3 regions of the Brachybacterium vulturis genome follow, and region 3 is predicted to be linked to each of the others. Evidence: predicted binding sites of a transcription regulator. Region 3 holds the regulator's gene; each other region holds the start of a gene.

Region 1 (6,489 bases), 1.2 Mb from region 3:
GCTCCCGGCCCCGTCGCCTGCGCCTGCACTCGAGCTGAGCTCGGTGCGCAGCGAGCTCCTCGTCGGCCCCGCACGCACCGCCCTCGTCCTGGACGGGATCGACGCGCGGGTCGAGCAGGGCGAGATGATCGGGGTCCTCGGCTCCAACGGGGCCGGCAAGTCGACCCTCGCCCGGGTGATCTGCGGGTTCGAGAAAGCGACGGGTGGAACGGTGCGGATCGGCGGCGTCGACGCCTCCGGGTGGAGCCTCGCCGAGCGCGGTGAGCGGGTCGGTTTCGTGCTCCAGGAGCCGGGGCAGATGCTCTCCCAACCCCGGGTGATCGATGAGATCACGCTGGGACTGCGCGTTCGCGGCATTGCGGAGGAGGAGCGCGAGCAGCGCCTCGCCTCTGTGCTCGAGGTGTGCGGGCTGCGCCCCTTCCGCTCCTGGCCGCTCTCCGCCCTCAGCCACGGGCAGAAGAAGCGGGTCAGCATCGCCTCCGTCCTCGCCCTCGAGCCCGAGGTGCTGCTCCTGGACGAGCCCACCGCCGGGCAGGATTTCGCCCACTACACGGAGTTCATGGAGTTCCTTCGCCAGGTCAACGGCTCCGGCACCACGGTCGTGCTCATCACCCATGACATGCACCTCGCCCTCGAGTACACCGATCGGGTGCTGGTCCTCTCCGGTGGGATGCTGCTCGCTGACGCCGACCCGGCCGTCGTGCTCACCGATCCCGAGCTCACCCGTCGGGCCGATCTGGTGACCACCGGGCTGTACGATCTCGCGCGGCGCTGCGGCATCACGGATCCCCACGCTCTCGTCCACCGCTTCGTCGCAGCGGACCGGCAGTCTCGCCGGACACCGGAGGAGTCCCGATGACCACCCCCGTCCTCGGATACATCGATCGGCCCGGCCCGCTGCACGCCCTCTCCGGGGTCTCGAAGCTGGTGCTCGTGCTCGGCGTGGTGCTGGGTGCGATGATCGGTTTCGACGTGCGCTATCTCGCCGTGGTGTCTCTCGGCTCGCTCGTGCTGTGGGGACTGTCCCGGGTGCGGCCGCGGGACCTCGCGGTGGTGCTGTGGCTGATCCTCGTCTTCATGATCCTGAACAACATCGGGATCTTTCTGTTCGCTCCCGGCTACGGCAGCGAACTGTTCGGCACCCGGCACCTGCTGCTGGACGGCCCGTGGCACTGGGACGTCACCGTCGAACAGCTCTTCTACCAGCTCGCCGTGACGCTGAAGTACTTCGCCGTCCTGCCCGCCGTGCTGCTGTTCGTGGCCACCACCCGCTCCCCGGAGTTCGCCTCGTCGCTGGCGAGGATCGGGGTGCCGTACCGGATGGCGTACGCCGTCTCGCTCGCGCTGCGCTACATTCCCGACGTACAGCGCGAGTTCCGCACGATCTCCCAGGCACAGCAGGCGCGCGGGCTCGACACCACGCGACGCACCGCGCTCCGCACCCGGGCCCGGAACCTCACCTCGGTGCTGATGCCCCTGCTGCTGGGAACCTTCGACCGCATCGAGGCGGTCTCCGCCGCGATGGAGCTGCGTGGTTTCGGGCGCGGGAAGGGCCGCACCTGGCTGGTGCGCTCGTCGCTCCGCGGCGCGGACCTTCTGCTGATGGTGATCGCAGCGACGCTGGTGATGGTGCCGATCGTGCTGCTGATGCTCAACGGCGGGCGATTCTGGAATCCCTTCGCCTGAGCCCGTCGCGGCGCTGATCGAGCCGCGCGTCCGCCTCCGCGATGCCCGCCTGCCCGGCTGGGGCCCGGTCCGGATATGCGCGGGCCCCGACCCTCCGGAAGAGGATCGGGGCCCGTCGAGCGCTCGGGTGCGAGCGGCAGGATTCAGCCGTGAGGCTGGATCACATCATGCCGCCCATGCCGCCCATTCCGCCCATGCCGCCCATGTCGTCGCCACCGCCGGCCGGAGCGGGCTCCGGCTTGTCGGCCACGACGGCCTCGGTGGTGAGGAACAGGCCCGCGATCGACGCCGCGTTCTGCAGCGCGGAGCGGGTGACCTTGACCGGGTCGATGATCCCGGCGGCGACCAGGTCCTCGTACCCGCCGGTCGCGGCGTTCAGGCCCTGACCGACGGGCAGGCCCTTGACCTTCTCCGCCACGACGCCGCCCTCGAGACCGGCGTTGACCGCGATCTGCTTGAGCGGGGCCTCGACGGCGACCTTGACGATGTTCACACCGGTGGCCTCGTCACCCTCGAGGATGAGCTTGCCGAAGGTGTCGGCACCGGCCTGCAGCAGCGCGACGCCGCCACCGGCGACGACGCCCTCGTCCACGGCGGCCTTGGCGTTGCGCACGGCATCCTCGATGCGGTGCTTGCGCTCCTTGAGCTCCACCTCGGTGGCCGCGCCGGCCTTGATGACGGCCACGCCGCCGGCCAGCTTCGCGAGGCGCTCCTGGAGCTTCTCGCGATCGTAGTCCGAGTCGGAGTTCTCGATCTCGGTGCGGATCTGGGACACGCGAGCGGCGATGCGCTCGGCGTCGCCGGTGCCCTCGACCAGGGTGGTCTCGTCCTTGGTGACGACGATCTTGCGCGCCTGGCCCAGCAGCTCGAGACCAGCGGTCTCCAGCTTGAGGCCGACCTCCTCGGAGATGACCTGGCCGCCGGTGAGGATCGCCATGTCCTCGAGCATCGCCTTGCGACGGTCGCCGAAGCCGGGGGCCTTGACGGCCACGGACTTGAAGGAGCCCTTGAGCTTGTTGACGACGAGGACCGCGAGAGCCTCGCCCTCGACGTCCTCGGCGATGATCGCCAGCGGCTTGCCGGACTGGATGACCTTCTCCAGCAGCGGCAGCAGATCCTTGACGGAGGAGACCTTGGAGGACAGCAGGAGGATGTAGGGATCCTCGAGCACGGTCTCCTGACGGTCGGCGTCGGTGACGAAGTAGGGCGAGATGAAGCCCTTGTCGAACCGCATGCCCTCGGTGAGCTCCAGCTCGAGGCCCATGGTGTTGGACTCCTCGACCGTGATCACGCCCTCCTTGCCGACCTTGTCCAGGGCCTCGGCGATGAGCTCGCCGATGGCCGGGTCGGCCGCCGAGATGGCGGCGGTGGCAGCGATCTGCTCCTTGGTCTCGATCGGGTGCGCCTGCGCGAGCAGGGTCTCCGAGACCGCGGCCACGGCCTGGTCGATGCCGCGCTTGAGCGCGATCGGGTTGGCACCGGCGGCGACGTTGCGCAGGCCCTCCTTGACCAGGGCCTGAGCGAGGACGGTGGCGGTGGTGGTGCCGTCGCCCGCGATGTCGTCGGTCTTCTTGGCGACCTCCTTCACCAGCTCGGCGCCGATCTTCTCGTAGGGATCGTCGAGTTCGATCTCCTTGGCGATCGACACGCCGTCGTTGGTGATGGTGGGTGCGCCCCAGGACTTCTCGAGCACGACGTTGCGGCCCTTGGGGCCGAGGGTGACCTTGACGGCGTCGGCGAGCTGGTTCATTCCCCGCTCGAGACCGCGCCGGGCCTCCTCGTCGTAAGAGATGAGCTTGGCCATGATGGAATCTCTCCCGTGTGGTGTGGTGTCCACCCGGCCCTGTGCCCGCGACGGACGAGCGCCACCACCGTGTTCATGTCCCACGGTGACGACACCCTCACGGGGCCGGAATGTTCGTGGTCGGCGAGGCGGCGGACCGCCGGCCGATCATGCCATCGGGAGCGTGAGCGCGGCGCGCAGGGCGCTGTCACTCTCGTTGCCCGAGTGCCAGCTCATCATAAGCACTCGGAGGCCGAGAGTGCTAACTCTGCGCTCCGGGCGGACAGCCGCGAGGCGCTCAGCCCTCGTCGCCGCCCTCGTCGCCCTCACCGGGCATCTCGACCGCCAGGTACGTCACCGGGGCGCTGTACTCGTCGCTCTGGCGGGCCTCACCGGCACCGACCTCCGCGGCGAGGGCCTGTGCGGTCTCCGCATCCTCCTCGTCGCGGTAGAAGACCACCGGCTCCTCCTGGAAGTTGTCCGCCGTGGCGACGCTCACATCTTCCCAGCCGTCGTCCTCGAGGGTGTCCCGCCAGGTGCCGGCCAGACCGCCCTGCCCGCCGGCATTGACCACGAGCAGCGGGGTGGACTTGTCGGCCTCCGGGGCCGGCTCCTCCGTGGGCTCGCCCTCAGCCTCCTCGGAGGAGGTCTCGGCCGCCTCGCTCTCGGAGGCGGCAGCGGTGGGGTCATCGGCGCGATCGTCGCCGTTGCCCCCCATGCTCCCGATGAAGAAGAGCAGCACCACCAGCAGCACCACCGCGGCGCCGATGATGATGATGTACAGCAGGTTCTCCCGCCAGAAGGGCAGCTCGGCGCGGTGGGCGCCGTGGAAGGACACGGCGTCCGCCTCATCGTCGAATCGGTCCGGGGGGTACGGATACTGGGAATCAGCCACGGGCCCATTAAACCTGCTCGGCAGGATCTGGGTGGAGAGCACACGCCCAGGAACCGGGTGCTCAGGCCACGCGGTGCTCCCCGCCGGCCGTCGAGCCGCCGGATCCGGAGGTGCGGCGACCGCGCAGCCGGTGCACCAGGGACGGGGCGGCGCGCAGCGCGGCCGGCTCGTCGAGCAGGGCGTTCAGCCGCACGTAGTAGGCGACCTTGGAGATGCCGACCTCCTCGCGGATGGCGCGTTCCTTGGCACCGACGTAGCGGAAGGTGCGGCCCTCCAGGGCGAGGATCAGGCGGTCGCGCTCGCTGAGGTCGCCCGGCGCGGCGACGCCCGGGCGCTCGGTCGCTCCTGCGGGCGCCTCCTCGCGCGGGGCGCGGGCAGCGGAGGAGTCAGGACCGAGGGGCATGCCTCGAGGGTACGGGGGCCCGGAGCCGCCCCGTCCGCGGCGCGCCGCCCCTCGGGCGCCGCGGGGAGCCGGGTCACGCACGGGAGCGGGGAGCGGGGAGCTCGGCGCGGAGGGACGTCGGCGCGGGTGGAAGACTGAGGCCATGCCGCACCTGCCGACCGAGACTCTCGCCGCCGACTGGGCCCGGGCCCTGGCCCCCGTCGGGGACCGCCTCGCCGGGGTCGAGGAGTTCCTCCGCGCGGAGGCTGCGGCGGGGCGGGGCTGCCTGCCCGCTCGTGAGCAGGTGCTGCGTGCATTCTCCCGCCCGCTCTCCGAGGTGCGGGTGCTGATCGTCGGCCAGGACCCCTATCCCACCCCCGGCCACCCGATCGGGCTCTCCTTCGCGGTGGAGCGCGACGTGCGCCCGCTCCCCCGCTCGCTCGGCAACATCTTCACCGAGCTCGAGAGCGACCTCGGCATCCCCCGCGCCGCGCACGGGGACCTCAGCGCCTGGCAGGACCAGGGCGTGCTGCTGCTGAACCGGGTGCTCACGGTCGCCCCCGGGGAGCCGGGCTCGCACCGTCGGCGCGGCTGGGAGGAGATCACCGACCACGCCCTGCGGGCGCTGGCCTCGCGCGGCGGCCCCCTGGTGGCGATCCTGTGGGGCCGCGACGCGCAGTCGCTGATCCCGCTGCTGGGCGAGGTCCCGTACCTCGCGAGCTCCCACCCCAGCCCGCTGTCCGCCTCCCGCGGGTTCTTCGGCTCCCGGCCGTTCTCGGGCGCGAACGCGCTGCTCGAGCAGCAGGGCGGGGCCCCGATCGACTGGCGACTGCCCGACTGATCCCGGGCCTGCCCGGGGCGGGCCATGCGGCGTGACCGGAGCACGGTCTCCGTGAGATGCCTCCGCTGCCACCGCCCAGCGAACCGCTCGCGGGCCCGATGTGTCATTCTCGGGGGTCTGCAGTCGCCCCGGGCCCGAGACCCCGGCTCGACGCGCCGACGGGAGGGAACCCCGCCGGCGGCACATGACGAAGGGAGACCCCGGTGGCAGAGCCCCGCTCAGCAGCCCAGGAGGCCGGCGATCCGAGCACCAGCCCAGAACGCCTCCTCGAGCTCACCGAGAAGCATCCTCAGCTCCACCGGCTGATCGTGCTGAACCCGTCATGCCCCGAGGTGGCGCGGCGATGGATCCTGGCGACGAACCCGTGGGCCAAGAGCGCCCACGACGAGACCCACGGGGAGCACCCCGCCGAGGCGGGCGAGGAGCCGGGCTCCGCGGACACCGGCACCGAGGACACCGGCACCGAGGCTCCTGAGGCCGGGGAGCCCGGCGCCGAGGAGCACGACGAGGGCTCCGTCTGGGGCGATCTCGGCACGAGCTCCGTCGCCGCCACCGGGGCCGACACCGCCCCGCAGGAGATCCCGGAGCCGGCCCCGACCTCCACGGTGCGGATCGCCGAGGACTCCGCCGTGGTCCCGCTCGGCCCGCCGACCGGGACGCCCGCCGCCCCGGTCGAGGTCCCGGGCCGCCAGCAGTCCCCGACGGCCGGGACCCCGCCACCGGCCTCCCCCGGCACCGGAGCCGCCGCTGGAGCCGCCGCCTCCGCCCCCTGGACCTATGACGCCCCACCCGCCCCGGGAGCGCATCCACCCACCGCCGCCCCGATCGTCGGCGCCCCGCCCACGGAGAGCGCGCCGCCCACGGAGAGCGCTCCGGACCAGGACGACGGCTCCCGCAGCGGG
Region 2 (6,489 bases), 1.1 Mb from region 3:
GACCGCCCTGCTCAGCCGCGGCCTCGCCGGGATGGCCGGGCGCAGCTTCGTGGTCAACCTGCCCGGCTCCCGCGGCGGTGTGGAGGACGGCATCTCCGTGCTCGACCCGCTGCTGGACCATCTGTTGGAGCAGCGCGACGGAGGAGACCACGCATGACGGGCACCGGAACCCCTGCCGCCGGAGCGGGCAGCACCGGGCGGACGCAGCCCGACCCGACCCGCGGCGCCACCCCCTTCGGGGCCGACGGCCAGGATCTGCGCATCGCGGGGGACCCCACGATGGGCGATGCCGCCCAGCGGGCCCGCTGCGCCGAGATCAGCCAGGAGCCGCTCGCTGCGGAGCGGATGATCGCCGCGGTCACCGATCCCCGCTGCGGAGCGGTGGTCACCTTCGACGGCGTGGTGCGCGACCACGACGGCGGGCGCGGCGTGGAGCGATTGGAGTACTCCGCGCACCCCAGCGCGGGCGAGGTCATCACCGCGGTGGCCCGCGAGATCGCCGACCGCTATCCGGACACGCTGGTCGCCGTCGCCCACCGCCACGGTCCCCTGGTGATCGGGGACTCGGCCCTGGTGTGCGCCGTCGCCGCCCCGCACCGCAAGCAGGCCTTCACCGCCTGCGACGACCTGGTGGACACCGTCAAGCAGCGGGTGCCGATCTGGAAGCACCAGGTCTTCGACGACGGCGGGACCGAATGGGTGGGGGCGCTGGGCTGATGCGCATCCTCCACCTCAGCGACACCCACGTGTACGGCGACCCCGCTGCCCGCCACTACGACCGCATCGACACCGCCGCGGCTCTCCGCGGAGTGCTCTCCAGGCTCCAGGGGCTCCGCGACATCGACGCCGTGGTCCACACCGGGGACGCCTCCGAGGACGGCACGCTCGAGAGCTACCGTCGGCTGCACGAGATCCTCGATCCCTTCGCCGCCGCCTGGGGCGCGCCGCTGGCCGTGGTGATGGGCAATCACGACGTCTCCTCCGTCTACGGGGACGGCGTCGCCCCCGGGCAGCGCGTGGCCGAGCGGCAGGACCGGGTGGTCCCGCTGGCAGGAGGGGGCCGTGCGGTGCTGCTGGACACCAGCGTCCCGCGCGCGGGGTACGGGCATCTGGAGGCGGAGCAGCGCGACTGGCTCGGCACGGTGCTGGCCGAGCCCGCGCCGGCCGGGACGGTGCTCGCGCTCCACCATCCTCCGCTGGTCGCCGCGACGCCGTTGCAGCGTGCCCTGGATCTCGACGGGCTCGCAGAGCTCGGCGCGGTCCTGGCGGGCACGGACGTGCGGATCGTGCTCGCCGGGCACTACCACCATGCGATGACCGGGTCGATCGCCGGGATCCCGGTCCACGTCGCCCCGGGCGTCGCCAATGTCGTCGACCCCCTCACGGAGGGCGCCGACGAGCAGGCCCTGGCGCTGTCCGGGGTGAGCGTGATCGACCTGGGGGAGGGGCCGCCGCAGGTGCTCAGCGCAGTGCACCCGAACCGGGGGGACACGCTCGAGGAGGTGGGGCGGCCGGTGTACAGCTTCAGCCCCGACCAGGTCGCGCGGATCATCGCTGCGGCGGGGCGCGGAGCCGAGCGCCGCTCCCGCTGATCGGCGACTGCCGCCCCGGACAGGCGAAAGCCCCTGCAGACGGGGTCTGCAAGGGCGTCGACGAATGAGCTGCGGCGGTCAGCGACCCATGCCGATGGAACTGATCCCCTGGCTGGAGCGAGCCTTGCTCAGGGCGGCGTAGTCCGCGCCGAGACGGGTGCCCCCGAGGTGCTGGCGCTCGACGTCCTGGCCCTGCATGCGGTCGGACATGCGCTCGAGCGCGGCGCTGAGAGTGCGGAGGAAAGTCATGATCCAGGGTCCCTTCGGTGCGGAGTGCGGTGAGTGGCCGGGCTCCTGGTGCGCAGGAGCATCGGCGTTCTCGATGACTCCTTCTTATCCTGTGGACACGGGTGGAGTCACGAGTCCGCGGTCCACAAGTTGCCCGGTTCACAAAAAGTATGTGACCTGGTGCTCTTCGACCGTCCGGGGGGCGATGAGCGGGGGAGCGGCGATGCCTCGACCGGGAGGGAGGACGCCGGGATGCGCGGTGCCGGCAGGGGCGCCGGGGCCGCGATTTAGCACTCACCTTGCGTGAGTGCCAGCGAGGTCCTAGAGTTGCGCCGTTGGCAGTCGACGGCCGAGAGTGCCAGAGACTGCCGCAGAGGGATCTACCCCGGTCGGCACCGCGACGACGATCGGGAACGGGTCCCGCCACCCAAGAACTCACGCAGAGTCACATCTCTTCATGAAGGAGTGAGCCGCATGTCGGTCTCCATCAAGCCCCTCGAGGATCGCGTCGTCGTCAAGCCCCTCGAGGCCGAGCAGACCACCGCCTCCGGCCTGGTCATCCCGGACACCGCGAAGGAGAAGCCCCAGGAGGGCGAGGTCGTCGCCGTCGGCGCCGGCCGTTTCGACGACAAGGGCGAGCGCGTGCCCATGGACGTCAAGGTCGGCGACAAGGTCGTCTTCTCCAAGTACGGCGGCACCGAGCTCAAGTACGGCAACGACGAGTACCTCGTGCTCGGCGCCCGTGACATCCTCGCGATCATCGAGAACTGAGCGGACTGAACCTTATGCCAAAGGAGATCCTGTACAACGAGGACGCGCGTCGCGCCCTCGAGCGCGGTGTCGACAAGCTCGCGAACACCGTCAAGGTGACGCTCGGCCCCAAGGGTCGCAACGTCGTCCTGGACAAGAAGTGGGGCGCCCCCACCATCACCAACGACGGCGTGACCATCGCCCGTGAGATCGAGCTCGAGGACTCCTACGAGAACCTCGGCGCGCAGCTCACGAAGGAGGTCGCGACCAAGACCAACGACGTGGCCGGCGACGGCACCACCACCGCCACCGTCCTCGCCCAGGCCATCGTGCACGAGGGCCTGCGCAACGTCACCTCCGGGGCTGCTCCGGCAGCGCTGAAGCGCGGCATCGAGAAGGCCGTGGACGCCCTCTCCGAGAAGCTCGGCGAGATCGCCACCCCGGTCGACGGCAAGGCGCAGATCGCCTCGGTCGCCTCGGTGTCCAGCCAGGACCGCGAGATCGGCGATCTGCTCGCCGAGGCGTTCGACAAGGTCGGCAAGGACGGCGTCATCACGGTGGAGGAGTCCTCCACCACCGCGATGGAGCTGGACTTCACCGAGGGCATGCAGTTCGACAAGGGCTACATCTCCCCGCACTTCGTCACCGACGCGGACCGCCAGGAGACCGTCCTCGAGGGCGCCAACGTGCTGCTGCACCAGGGCAAGATCTCGGCCGTGGCCGACATCCTGCCGCTGCTGGAGAAGGTCGTCGAGGGCGGCAAGCCGCTGTTCATCATCGCGGAGGACGTCGACGGCGAGGCACTGTCCACGCTGGTCGTCAACAAGATCCGCGGCACCTTCAAGGGTGCTGCGGTCAAGGCACCCGCCTTCGGTGATCGCCGCAAGGCGATGCTCCAGGACATCGCGGTGCTCACCGGGGCCCAGGTCGTCACCTCCGACCTCGGTCTGGACCTCAAGACCGTCGGCACCGAGGTGCTCGGCCAGGCCGGCCGCGTCGTCATCACCAAGGACTCCACCACCATCGTGGGTGGCGCCGGTGATGCGCAGGCGGTGGACGATCGCGTCGCGCAGATCCGCGCCGAGATCGAGAACACCGATTCGGACTGGGATCGCGAGAAGCTCCAGGAGCGCCTCGCGAAGCTGGCCGGCGGCGTCTCCGTGATCAAGGTCGGAGCTCACACCGAGGTGGAGCTCAAGGAGAAGAAGATGCGCATCGAGGACGCGGTCTCCGCGACCCGCGCTGCCATCGAGGAGGGCATCGTGGCCGGTGGCGGAAGCGCCATCGTCCAGGCCTCCGCCGTCCTCGCGGACGGTCTCGGGCTCGAGGGCGACGAGGCCGTGGGCGTGCGCGCCGTGGCCCGTGCGGTCGTCGAGCCGCTGCGCTGGATCGCCGAGAACGCGGGGCTCGAGGGCTACGTCGTCGTCGAGAAGGTCAAGGAGGCTCAGACCGGCACCGGTCTGAACGCCGCGACCGGCGAGTACGTCGACCTCGTCTCCGCGGGCATCATCGACCCGGTCAAGGTCACCCGCTCCGCTCTGCGGAACGCGGCCTCGATCGCCGGAATGGTGCTGACCACCGAGACCCTCGTCATCGAGAAGCAGGACGAGGAGCAGGAGTGAGGTCGTGAGCCGTCGCTCGGCACTGCGCTGAGCCGGCTCGCATCGTCCGGGGCGGGCGGCATGGGGAGACCCCTGCCTCCCGCCCCGTCGTCATCCCGGAGGCGCGGGCATCGATACCGGACGCGCTCGGCGCGCCGCATCGTCCGCGCCCCGGCGCGTCACCTCGGGGTGCTCGCCCCTCGGCCTAGGATGGGCTGAGTCACATCACATCGACGGCGGGAGGAGCAGTGGTGATCAGCACGCCCGATGCCGCCTCCCCGGCCCAGGACGGGGATCTGCCCACTCGCACCTTCGGACCGCCCGCGTCCGTGGTGATCGGCACCCTGGTGGTGGGGGTCGTCTTCCTGGTGGTGCTCGAGTTCCTGGTGATCATCAGCTTCGTCGGTCAGAGGCTCTGGCGCGAGCCGGCGCTGATGCACGATCTGGTGTTCACCCTCCCGCTGCTCATCTGGGTGCTGATCGCGATCGCGGTGACGGTGGTGTGCCTGCGGGTGCTCACCTCCTGGCTCCACATCGATGAGGACGGCTTCGTGCTGCGGAGCCTGTTCCGCCGCACCCGCACCGCCCGATGGCAGGACGTGGGGCTGGTCATCGCCGCCCGGGACATCGACCGCGGCTCCCCCGCCGCCGAGGCGCTCGACGCTCCCGAGACCGCCTACGACGGCGTGTACGTGATGGACTCCGCGGGCCGGCGGATCCTCGCCGTCTCGAGCCGGTTCTTCGGACCGCGCGCCCAGGAGATGACGCTGCACCGGGCGCGGGAGGCCGGGGTGCGCATCGAGCACATCGACGCGATCAGCCACGTCGAGCTGCGGGAGCAGGCGCCCCAGGCGATGAGCTTCGTGGACCGCCACCCCAACCCGCTGCTGGTGGCACTGATCCTCTTCTACATCGGCCACAACCTGCTCACCTTCATCGTGTGGGGGCTGTGAACCGCCGACCCACCGGCTCCGACGGACCGCCGGAGCCGCGTCCCGGACGCGCTGCCCGGCGGCGTGCGCGACGGCGCCCGGCGCCGCTGCCGCAGCGCGAGGGCCTGGACGCCGTGCGCTGGCGGGTCCCCCAGGACACCCCGGCCGGGCGCGGGGCGCTCGAGCTGTTGCGGGAACGCTTCCCCGCCCTCGCCGACCCCGCTGCGACGCCGCTGTCGGAACGCTTCGCCGCCGGGGAGATCGTCGATGCCGAGGGGCGCTCCTGGGCCGCCGAGGACCCGGCCGTGCCGGGGGCGGAGCTGTGGTTCCATCGGGAGCTGCGCCCCGAGGAGGTCCCCGAGGTCGAACTCGCCGTTCTGCATCGGGACGAGCACCTGCTGGTGATCGACAAGCCGCACGACATCGCCACCATGCCCCGCGGTGCGCACATCCTCGCCAGCGCGCTGGTGCGACTGCGCCGCGCCACCGGGATCCAGAGCCTGGTGCCGCTGCACCGGCTGGACCGGCGCACGGCCGGAGTGCTCGCCTTCGGCATCCGTGCCGAGGAGCGTTCCGCCTACCAGCAGCTGTTCGCCCGTCGGGAGGTGGACAAGGCCTACGAGGCCGTCGTGGCCCCCGCACCGTCCTCGTCGCTGCCGCGGTGCCCGGGCCAGCGGTGCCTGCTGCGGGACCGGCTGGTCACACAGCGCGGTGCGCTGACCACGCAGGTGCTGGCCGGGGAGCCGAACGCCGAGACGGAGCTCGAGGTGCTCGCGGCGGACGCCGCCGGCATGCTGCGGATCCGCCTGCGGCCGCGCACCGGCCGCACCCATCAGCTGCGCGCCCAGCTCGCTGCCCGCGGCGCACCGATCCTGGGTGAGGACCTCTATTGGCCGCCGCAGCGAGCGCGCCCGTCCGCCGACCTCTGGCCGGAGGACCTGTCGCTCCAGCTGCTGGCGCGCCGCCTGGCCTTCGTCGACCCCCTCACCGCGGAGCGCCGGGAGTTCCGCAGCGCGCAGGAGCTGAGTGCGGCGTCTCGTACCCTGGGCCGGTGACCGACCCCCGCACCCCCGATGACGCCGCCCCGGCTCCTGCGCCGCGCCGCACCCGGAACGGTCAGGTGGTCGTGGGCCCCACCCTCCGGGCGCGCTATGTTCCCGCCGCGTTGATCGGCCTGCCCCTGGTGGCGGTGCTGCTGAGCCCCTTCGCCGGCGCGGGGATCCAGCAGTGGCGCTCCTCCCGCCTGCACGGCGGGCACGAGGACCTGCTCGTGCAGATCCTGGAACCCGCCGCGGTGCAGCTGCTGCTCGGCGCTCTCGCGCTGTGGGTGCTGTTCGCCCTGTGGGCGCTGATCCCGCTGCTGCTGACCCATCGGGTGGTGCTGCT
Region 3 (6,489 bases):
CCCCGGCCCAGCGCTCCCGCCACAACCTCGCCTACTGGCGCGGCACCGACTGGTGGGGGATCGGACCCGGCGCCCACCGCCACCGCGACGGACTGCGTGCCTGGAACGTGAAGCACCCCAGCCGCTACGCGAGGATGCTCGCCGCGGGGGAGATGCCGGTGGCGGACTCCGAGCAGGTCACCGCCGAGGACCGGCTGGTCGAGCGGATCATGCTCGAGCTGCGGATCGCCGACGGCCTCGCCGTCGAGGTGGTCCCGGTCGACCGCCGGCGGATGCTCGCCGTGCACCGCGACCGCGGGCACCTCGAGCCCGCCGCCCTCGAGGCCGGCCGGGCGGTGCTGACCCGCAGCGGGCGTCTGCTGGCCGACGCGGTGATCCGGGACCTGGTGCCCTGACGGCTCGGGGCAGACTGGGACCATGACCGCTGCTGCGAAGCCTGCCACGATCGACGAGTACATCGCGCGGCTCGATGAGCCTGCCGCTGCGCGGATGCGGGAGCTGCGGGCCGTGGCCCGGGAGACCGTGCCCGAGGCGGACGAGGCCATGAAGTGGGGCGCCCCGGCCTTCGTGCATCCGCGGGGCACCATCCTGTTCGTCTGCAGTGCGCACCGTCGCCACGCGAACGTCACGTTCACCCCCAGCACGCGCGAGGCCTTCGCCGAGGAGCTGGCCGCCTTCGAGACGGGCAAGGGGAGCGTCAAGCTGCCCTATGTCGCCCCGGTGCCGGTGCCGCTGCTGCGCCGTATGATCACCCATCGCCTGCGCGAGTTCGAGGACGAGGGCGTGAACTGGATGTGAGAACGCCCCCGAGATCGGCGAGCGATCTCAGGGGCGTGCACGGTCAGCGGGCGGCGGAGGCCGCGACGCTCACTTCACCAGACGGAGGTTGACCGGGTAGTTCCAGTACTCGCCCCGGTTCGCCTTGACCGCGCCGATGATCGAGAACACCAGCTGCACCAGGGCCGGCAGACCGACCAGCGGGTACAGGATCGTGGCGATCCCGAAGGTGAAGATGGTCAGGATGGTGATCACGATGGTCAGGACGATCTGGGCGGCGAACACCGCGATCGCACCGTTCAGCGCCTCGGCGGAGTGGAAGCGCACGAAGCGGTCCCGGTCCTTGTACATCAGGTAGACGACCAGCGGGCCCACCCAGCCGAGGAAGCCCCAGCTGACCACGTGCCCGACGGCGACCGCGGCCTGGGCGATCGTCGCCCACAGGCGCGAGTCCGACTGGCTCACGGCCTGCCCGGTCAGCGGCCCGTCGTAGATCCCCGGGGTGCCGGCCGGCGGCAGGTTCTCGCCCTGCGCTGCCGGCCCGGAGCCGTAGGGTGCCTGCTGGCCATGGGGTGCCTGCTGGGCGTGCGGAGCCGGTGCGGCGTACGGAGCCTGCCCGCCCGGGGACGGCTGCTGCGCCGGAGCCTGCGGTGCCGGCTGCGAGGCCGGGGCGGCGTCGATGTCCAGGGGGTGGTTCCTCGCGGCGTCGGCGTCGGCGTCGTAGGCGTAGGGATCGTGCGGATGGAGGTTCGGATCGGAGGTCGGAGCGCCCTGCTCCGCCTGCGGGGGCCGCGGGGCGTCCGGACCGCCGGGCTCGGCGGCATACGGATCGTGGGGGTGCGGTGTCTGGCTCATGATTCCTTCTTCGTCACGGGCCGGCAGGGAGCCGGCGGCGGGCTGATGGATCCAGCCTAGAGAGCATCCGCGGCGTCGTCACCGTGGCGAACCGCCGGATCGTGTGGGGGATAGCCCCCAGACAGGGGGCCTGCGACGGTCAGGACGGGTCGACGGTCAGGACGGGTCGACGGTCACGAAGTCGATGAGCTCCTCGATGCGGCCCGAGAGGGTCGGCTCGACGTCCGCATAGGAGCGCACGGTCGACAGGATCCGCTTCCAGCCCAGGCCGATGTCGGCCTTGTCGGCGCGCGGCCAGCCGAGCGCCGCGAGGGAGCCGACCTTGATGTCCGTGCCCTTGGGGACGTGCGGCCACTCGCGCAGACCCACCCGCGCGGGCTTGACCGCCTGCCACACGTCGACGTAGGGGTGGCCGAGCACGGTGACGTTGCCGCGGGCCCCCGGCAGAGCCCTCACCTCGGCGGCGATGCGGGACTCCTTCGAGCCCTTCACCAGGTGATCCACGAGGATCCCGAGCCGTCGATCCGGCGCGGGGCCGAACTCGCGCACTCGCTCGGCGAGGTTGTCCGCGCCCTCGAGCTGCTCGACGACGATCCCCTCGATGCGCAGGTCATGGCCCCAGACCTTCTGCACCAGTTCGGCGTCATGGGTGCCCTCGACCCAGATCCGGGAGGCGCGCGCGGTGCGGGCCTGCGCGCCCTCGACGTAGACCGAGCCCGAGGCCGAGCGCCGGCGCACCGGGCCGGTCGGGGCCGCGGCGAGGGGGCGGTGGAGCACCACGGGCTTCCCGTCGATCATGAATCCGGGTCCGAGCGGGAACGTGCGGCGCGTGCCGCGGCCGTTCTCGAGCTCGACCACCAGCTCGCCCGCGATCTTCTCGACCCGGGTGATGGCACCGGTGAAACCGGTCGAGGCCTCCTCGACGACCAGGTCCCGTCGAGCGGGGACCTCCTGGGCGACGGGACGGCGACGATGGTGGGCGGGGGGACCGGCGGACAGCACGTCGCGGCCGTACCGGTCGGGGAAGTTCGCAGGCACGCGCGACACCGTACACCCGTGGCGAACGCCTCCCTGCGCAGCGCGCCGGGGCGGCGTACGATTGGCACTTGGCACGGCAGAGTGCCAGTCTGGACCGGCCACGTTTCCGGACACCGACCGTACCGGACACGCATCCGCCCCGACCATGAGACGACAGCACGCAGCGCAGGAGGTGAGGGAGACGGAGGACCGCAAGCTCCATATCCTCGGCGCGATCGTCGAGGACTACGTCGCCACCCGCGAGCCCGTCGGCTCCAAGTCGCTGCTGGAGCGGCACGAGCTCGGCGTGTCCGCCGCGACCGTGCGCAACGACATGTCGCTGCTGGAGGAGGAGGGGCTGATCCATCAGCCCCACACCTCCGCCGGCAGGGTCCCCACCGACAAGGGCTACCGCGCCTTCGTCGACCACGTGGCCACCATCAAGCCGCTGTCGGCCCCCGAGCGTCGGGCGATCCGTGCCCTGCTCGAGGACGCCGGCGACGTCGAGGACCTGCTGGCCCGCACCGTGCGTCTGCTCGCACAGCTCACACAGCAGGTCGCCATGGTGCAGTACCCCGCGCGCCGGCAGGCGAGGATCCGCCACGTCGAACTGGTCAAGGTGGCCGACTCCCTGCTCCTGGTGGTGCTGATCCTGGAGTCCGGGCGGGTGGACCAGCGCACCGTCCCGGTCATGGCGGGCAGGCCGGCGGAGTACTACGCGGTCCTGCGCGACCATCTGAACCGGGTCGTCGCTGGCCGGGAGGTCACCGATCTCACGGTGCCGCTGGGCGAGTACCTCGAGTCGCTGTCGCCGCCCGAGCGCGCGGCCGCCGCCGAGGTGGCCGAGAGCCTCGTGGCCCTGGCCGCGAACCGCGCCGAGGACCGCATCATGATGGCCGGCACCTCGAACATCGCCCGCTCCGCGCAGGACTTCGCCCGCGATGTCGAACCGCTGCTGGACGTGCTCGAGGAGCAGCTGGTGCTGCTGCGCCTGTTCACCGCGATGCACGTCTCCCCGGGGGCCGTCGAGGTGCGCATCGGCTCGGAGCTCGAGGACCGTGCCCTGCACTCCACCGCCGTGGTCGGCGCCGGCTACGGGGCGGGATCCCATCTGGCGATCCTCGGCCCCCGCCGGATGGACTACGTCACCGGCATCTCCACGGTCCAGGCCATCGCCCGCTACGTCTCCCGCTACCTCGAATAGGAGCGCCGTGGGTCCACCGGGCCCGCCCCGCTCGACCCCTGTCTCCGCCCGCCGCTCGCTGCGGCCCGGCCACCCCGACTCCCTGCGAAGGAATCCACCCCTGTGAACGAGGACTACTACGACCTGCTCGGCGTCTCCCGCGAGGCATCGACCGACGAGATCAAGAAGGCGTACCGCAAGCTCGCCCGCACCCTGCATCCGGACGTGAACCCGGATCCGGAGGCCGCCGAGAAGTTCAAACGGGTCTCCCAGGCCTACGAGACCCTCGCCAATGCGGACAAGCGCCGTCAGTACGACATGGGCGGCGGCCCGGGCATGGGCGGATTCCCCGGCGGCGGCGGGGCCGGTTTCGACTTCAACGACATCTTCGACATGTTCGCCGGCGCCTCCGGGATGCGCGGCCGCAGCCAGGGCCCCGTGCCGCGCCAGCGCCGCGGCGGGGATGTGCTGCGCCGGGTCCGGATCGAGCTGCGCGACGTCGTCTTCGGCACCGAGGAGGAGGTCACCTTCCGCACCGCCGTGCTGTGCGAGCGCTGCTCCGGCTCCTGCTGCGAGCCGGGCACCAGCCCCACGCGCTGCACCGCCTGCTCCGGCTCGGGCCATGTGCAGCGGGTCGCCCAGTCGCTGCTGGGCCAGATGGTCACCATGGCGCCGTGCCCCACCTGCGACGGCCACGGCGACGTCATCGAGAGCCCCTGCACCGAGTGCTCCGGCCACGGCCGCACCGCCACCGAGCGCAGCGTGACCGTCCGCATCCCCTCCGGCGTGGAGAACGGCACCCGCATCCAGCTGCGCGGCGAGGGCGAGACCGGCGAGGCCGGCGGTCCCTCGGGCGATCTCTTCGTCGAGCTCACCGTCACCGACCATGAGATGTTCGATCGCCACGGCGACGATCTGGTGACCACCATCGCGGTGCCCATGACCACCGCCGCGCTCGGCGCCACCATCCCGTTGGACACCTTCGACGGCGAGCAGGAGCTGGACGTGCGCCCCGGCTCCCAGCCCGGCGAGGAGATCACCCTCAAGGGGCTCGGTGTGACGCCGCTGCGCCGTGAGCGGCGCGGCGACATCCGCGTGGTGCTCGATGTGGACGTGCCCTCCTCGCTCACCGACGAGGAGCGGGACCTGCTGGAGCAGCTGGCCGCGCTGCGCGGGGACGAGACCACCCGCCGCTCCAAGGGGCAGCGGGGACCGTTCGCGAAGCTCCGCGAGCGCCTGCGCGAGTTCTGAGCCCGACCTGCATCTGAGACGACCGGAGAGCACCTGATGCCCACCACGCCGCCGGGCTTCCTCATCCTCGATGAGGCGCTGGCCTCCGCCGTCGCCGGTGACTCGCTGGAGCTGGCGGGCGATGAGGGCCGCCATGCCGCGAAGGTCGCCCGGATCGGGGTGGGGGAGCAGGTGCTGCTCACCGATGCCCCGGGCCGTCAGGTCCTCGCCGAGGTGACCGCCGCTCGCAAGGAGGCGCTGGACCTGCGCCTGCTCGCGGATCCCACGCCCGCCGTGCAGCGCCTGCCGCGCCTCACCCTGGTGCAGGCCCTGGCCACCGGAGGCCGTGACGAGCAGGCCGTCGAATCGGCCACCGAGCTCGGCGTCGACGCCGTGGTGCCGTGGATCGCGCGGCGCTCGGTGTCCGTCTGGCGCGGGGAGAAGCTGCGCAAGGGCCGCGCCAAGTGGGAGGCGACCGTGCGCGCAGCGGTGAAGCAGTGCCGCCGGCCGGGGATCCCGGCGGTCGGCGAACCGGTCACCACCGCGCAGCTGGTCGCCGACCTGGAAGGACGAGCGGCCGACGGCGCCCTGGTGCTGGTGCTGCACGAGCAGGAATCCGTGGGTGTGATGAGCCTCGCCGCTCAGCTGCGCTCGGCGAGCGAGGACGGGGTCGAGGAGATCCTGGTGATCGTCGGCCCCGAGGGCGGGATCGACACTGCGGAGCTCGAGCAGCTGCGCGAGGCAGGGGCTCGTTCCGTGCTGCTGGGGCCCGAGGTGCTGCGCTCCTCGACTGCGGGACCCGCCGCGATCGCGGTGCTCAGCGCTCTGGTGGGTCGCTGGGGCTGAGCGACGAACCGGCGAGGGACGAGCCGGGAGGAGATCAGCGGGAGAGCTGGGGCTGAGCGACGAACTGGTGAGGGACGAGCCGCTCAGGTGACCGCGAGCGCGAGCGCGGTCCCGGCCACCATCGCCGGGCCGAAGGGCACCTCGCCGCGACGGTCCCGGCGGACCACCATCACCAGCAGCGCGATCACGGCGTTGAGCACGAAAGCGGCGAGCACGCCCAGTATCACGGACTGCCACCCGGCCCAGCCGAGCGCGAGTCCCAGCAGGCCCGAGAACTTCACGTCCCCCATCCCGAGCCCGGCGGGGGAGATCAGGGCCAGGACCAGGTACACGACCATCACGACCATCCCGGCCAGCAGTGCCCGGCCCAGCAGCGCCCAGTCCGGGCCGAGCAGCGCCGCCGGCAGCAGGGAGATGAGCAGCGACGGGTAGGCGAGGGCGAGCAGTCGGTTCGGCAGCCGGTGCTCGGCGAGGTCGACCACCACCAGCAGCGCGCATGCCACGGCGAGCACCACGGCCGGCAGCACCAGCAGCCAGCTGGGAGCGAGCACGCCCGCCCCGGCGCCCAGCAGCGCGGCCAG

Evidence for each region. Region 3 encodes HrcA, which represses chaperone genes, less so after heat shock. Its sites were predicted from a motif close to TTNGCACTCGNNNNNNNCGAGTGCNAA; they were not measured.
Region 1: a site for HrcA is predicted at 3,675-3,701, ahead of groL (chaperonin GroEL). Genes of this name have one in related genera too.
Region 2: a site for HrcA is predicted at 2,108-2,134, ahead of groES (co-chaperone GroES). Genes of this name have one in related genera too.

What each region holds. Positions count from the first base shown of each region.
Region 1 is NZ_CP023563.1:3,484,383-3,490,871, forward strand. It holds gene CFK38_RS15650 (energy-coupling factor transporter ATPase) at 1-859, shown strand, start outside; gene CFK38_RS15655 (energy-coupling factor transporter transmembrane component T family protein) at 856-1,686, shown strand; gene groL (chaperonin GroEL) at 1,847-3,490, opposite strand; gene CFK38_RS15665 (LytR C-terminal domain-containing protein) at 3,768-4,364, opposite strand; gene CFK38_RS15670 (DUF3263 domain-containing protein) at 4,426-4,767, opposite strand; gene CFK38_RS15675 (uracil-DNA glycosylase) at 4,910-5,587, shown strand; gene CFK38_RS15680 (variant leucine-rich repeat-containing protein) at 5,791-6,489, shown strand, end outside.
Region 2 is NZ_CP023563.1:3,370,614-3,377,102, reverse strand. It holds gene CFK38_RS15195 (MogA/MoaB family molybdenum cofactor biosynthesis protein) at 1-157, shown strand, start outside; gene CFK38_RS15190 (molybdenum cofactor biosynthesis protein MoaE) at 154-717, shown strand; gene CFK38_RS15185 (metallophosphoesterase family protein) at 717-1,592, shown strand; gene CFK38_RS17220 (hypothetical protein) at 1,671-1,841, opposite strand; gene groES (co-chaperone GroES) at 2,295-2,591, shown strand; gene groL (chaperonin GroEL) at 2,606-4,192, shown strand; gene CFK38_RS15165 (hypothetical protein) at 4,423-5,124, shown strand; gene CFK38_RS15160 (pseudouridine synthase) at 5,112-6,158, shown strand; gene CFK38_RS15155 (hypothetical protein) at 6,155-6,489, shown strand, end outside.
Region 3 is NZ_CP023563.1:2,281,395-2,287,883, forward strand. It holds gene hemW (radical SAM family heme chaperone HemW) at 1-395, shown strand, start outside; gene CFK38_RS10215 (iron chaperone) at 418-798, shown strand; gene CFK38_RS10220 (DUF4870 domain-containing protein) at 868-1,632, opposite strand; gene CFK38_RS10225 (DUF3097 domain-containing protein) at 1,789-2,670, opposite strand; gene hrcA (heat-inducible transcriptional repressor HrcA) at 2,816-3,853, shown strand; gene dnaJ (molecular chaperone DnaJ) at 3,956-5,083, shown strand; gene CFK38_RS10240 (16S rRNA (uracil(1498)-N(3))-methyltransferase) at 5,120-5,908, shown strand; gene CFK38_RS10245 (prepilin peptidase) at 5,992-6,489, opposite strand, start outside.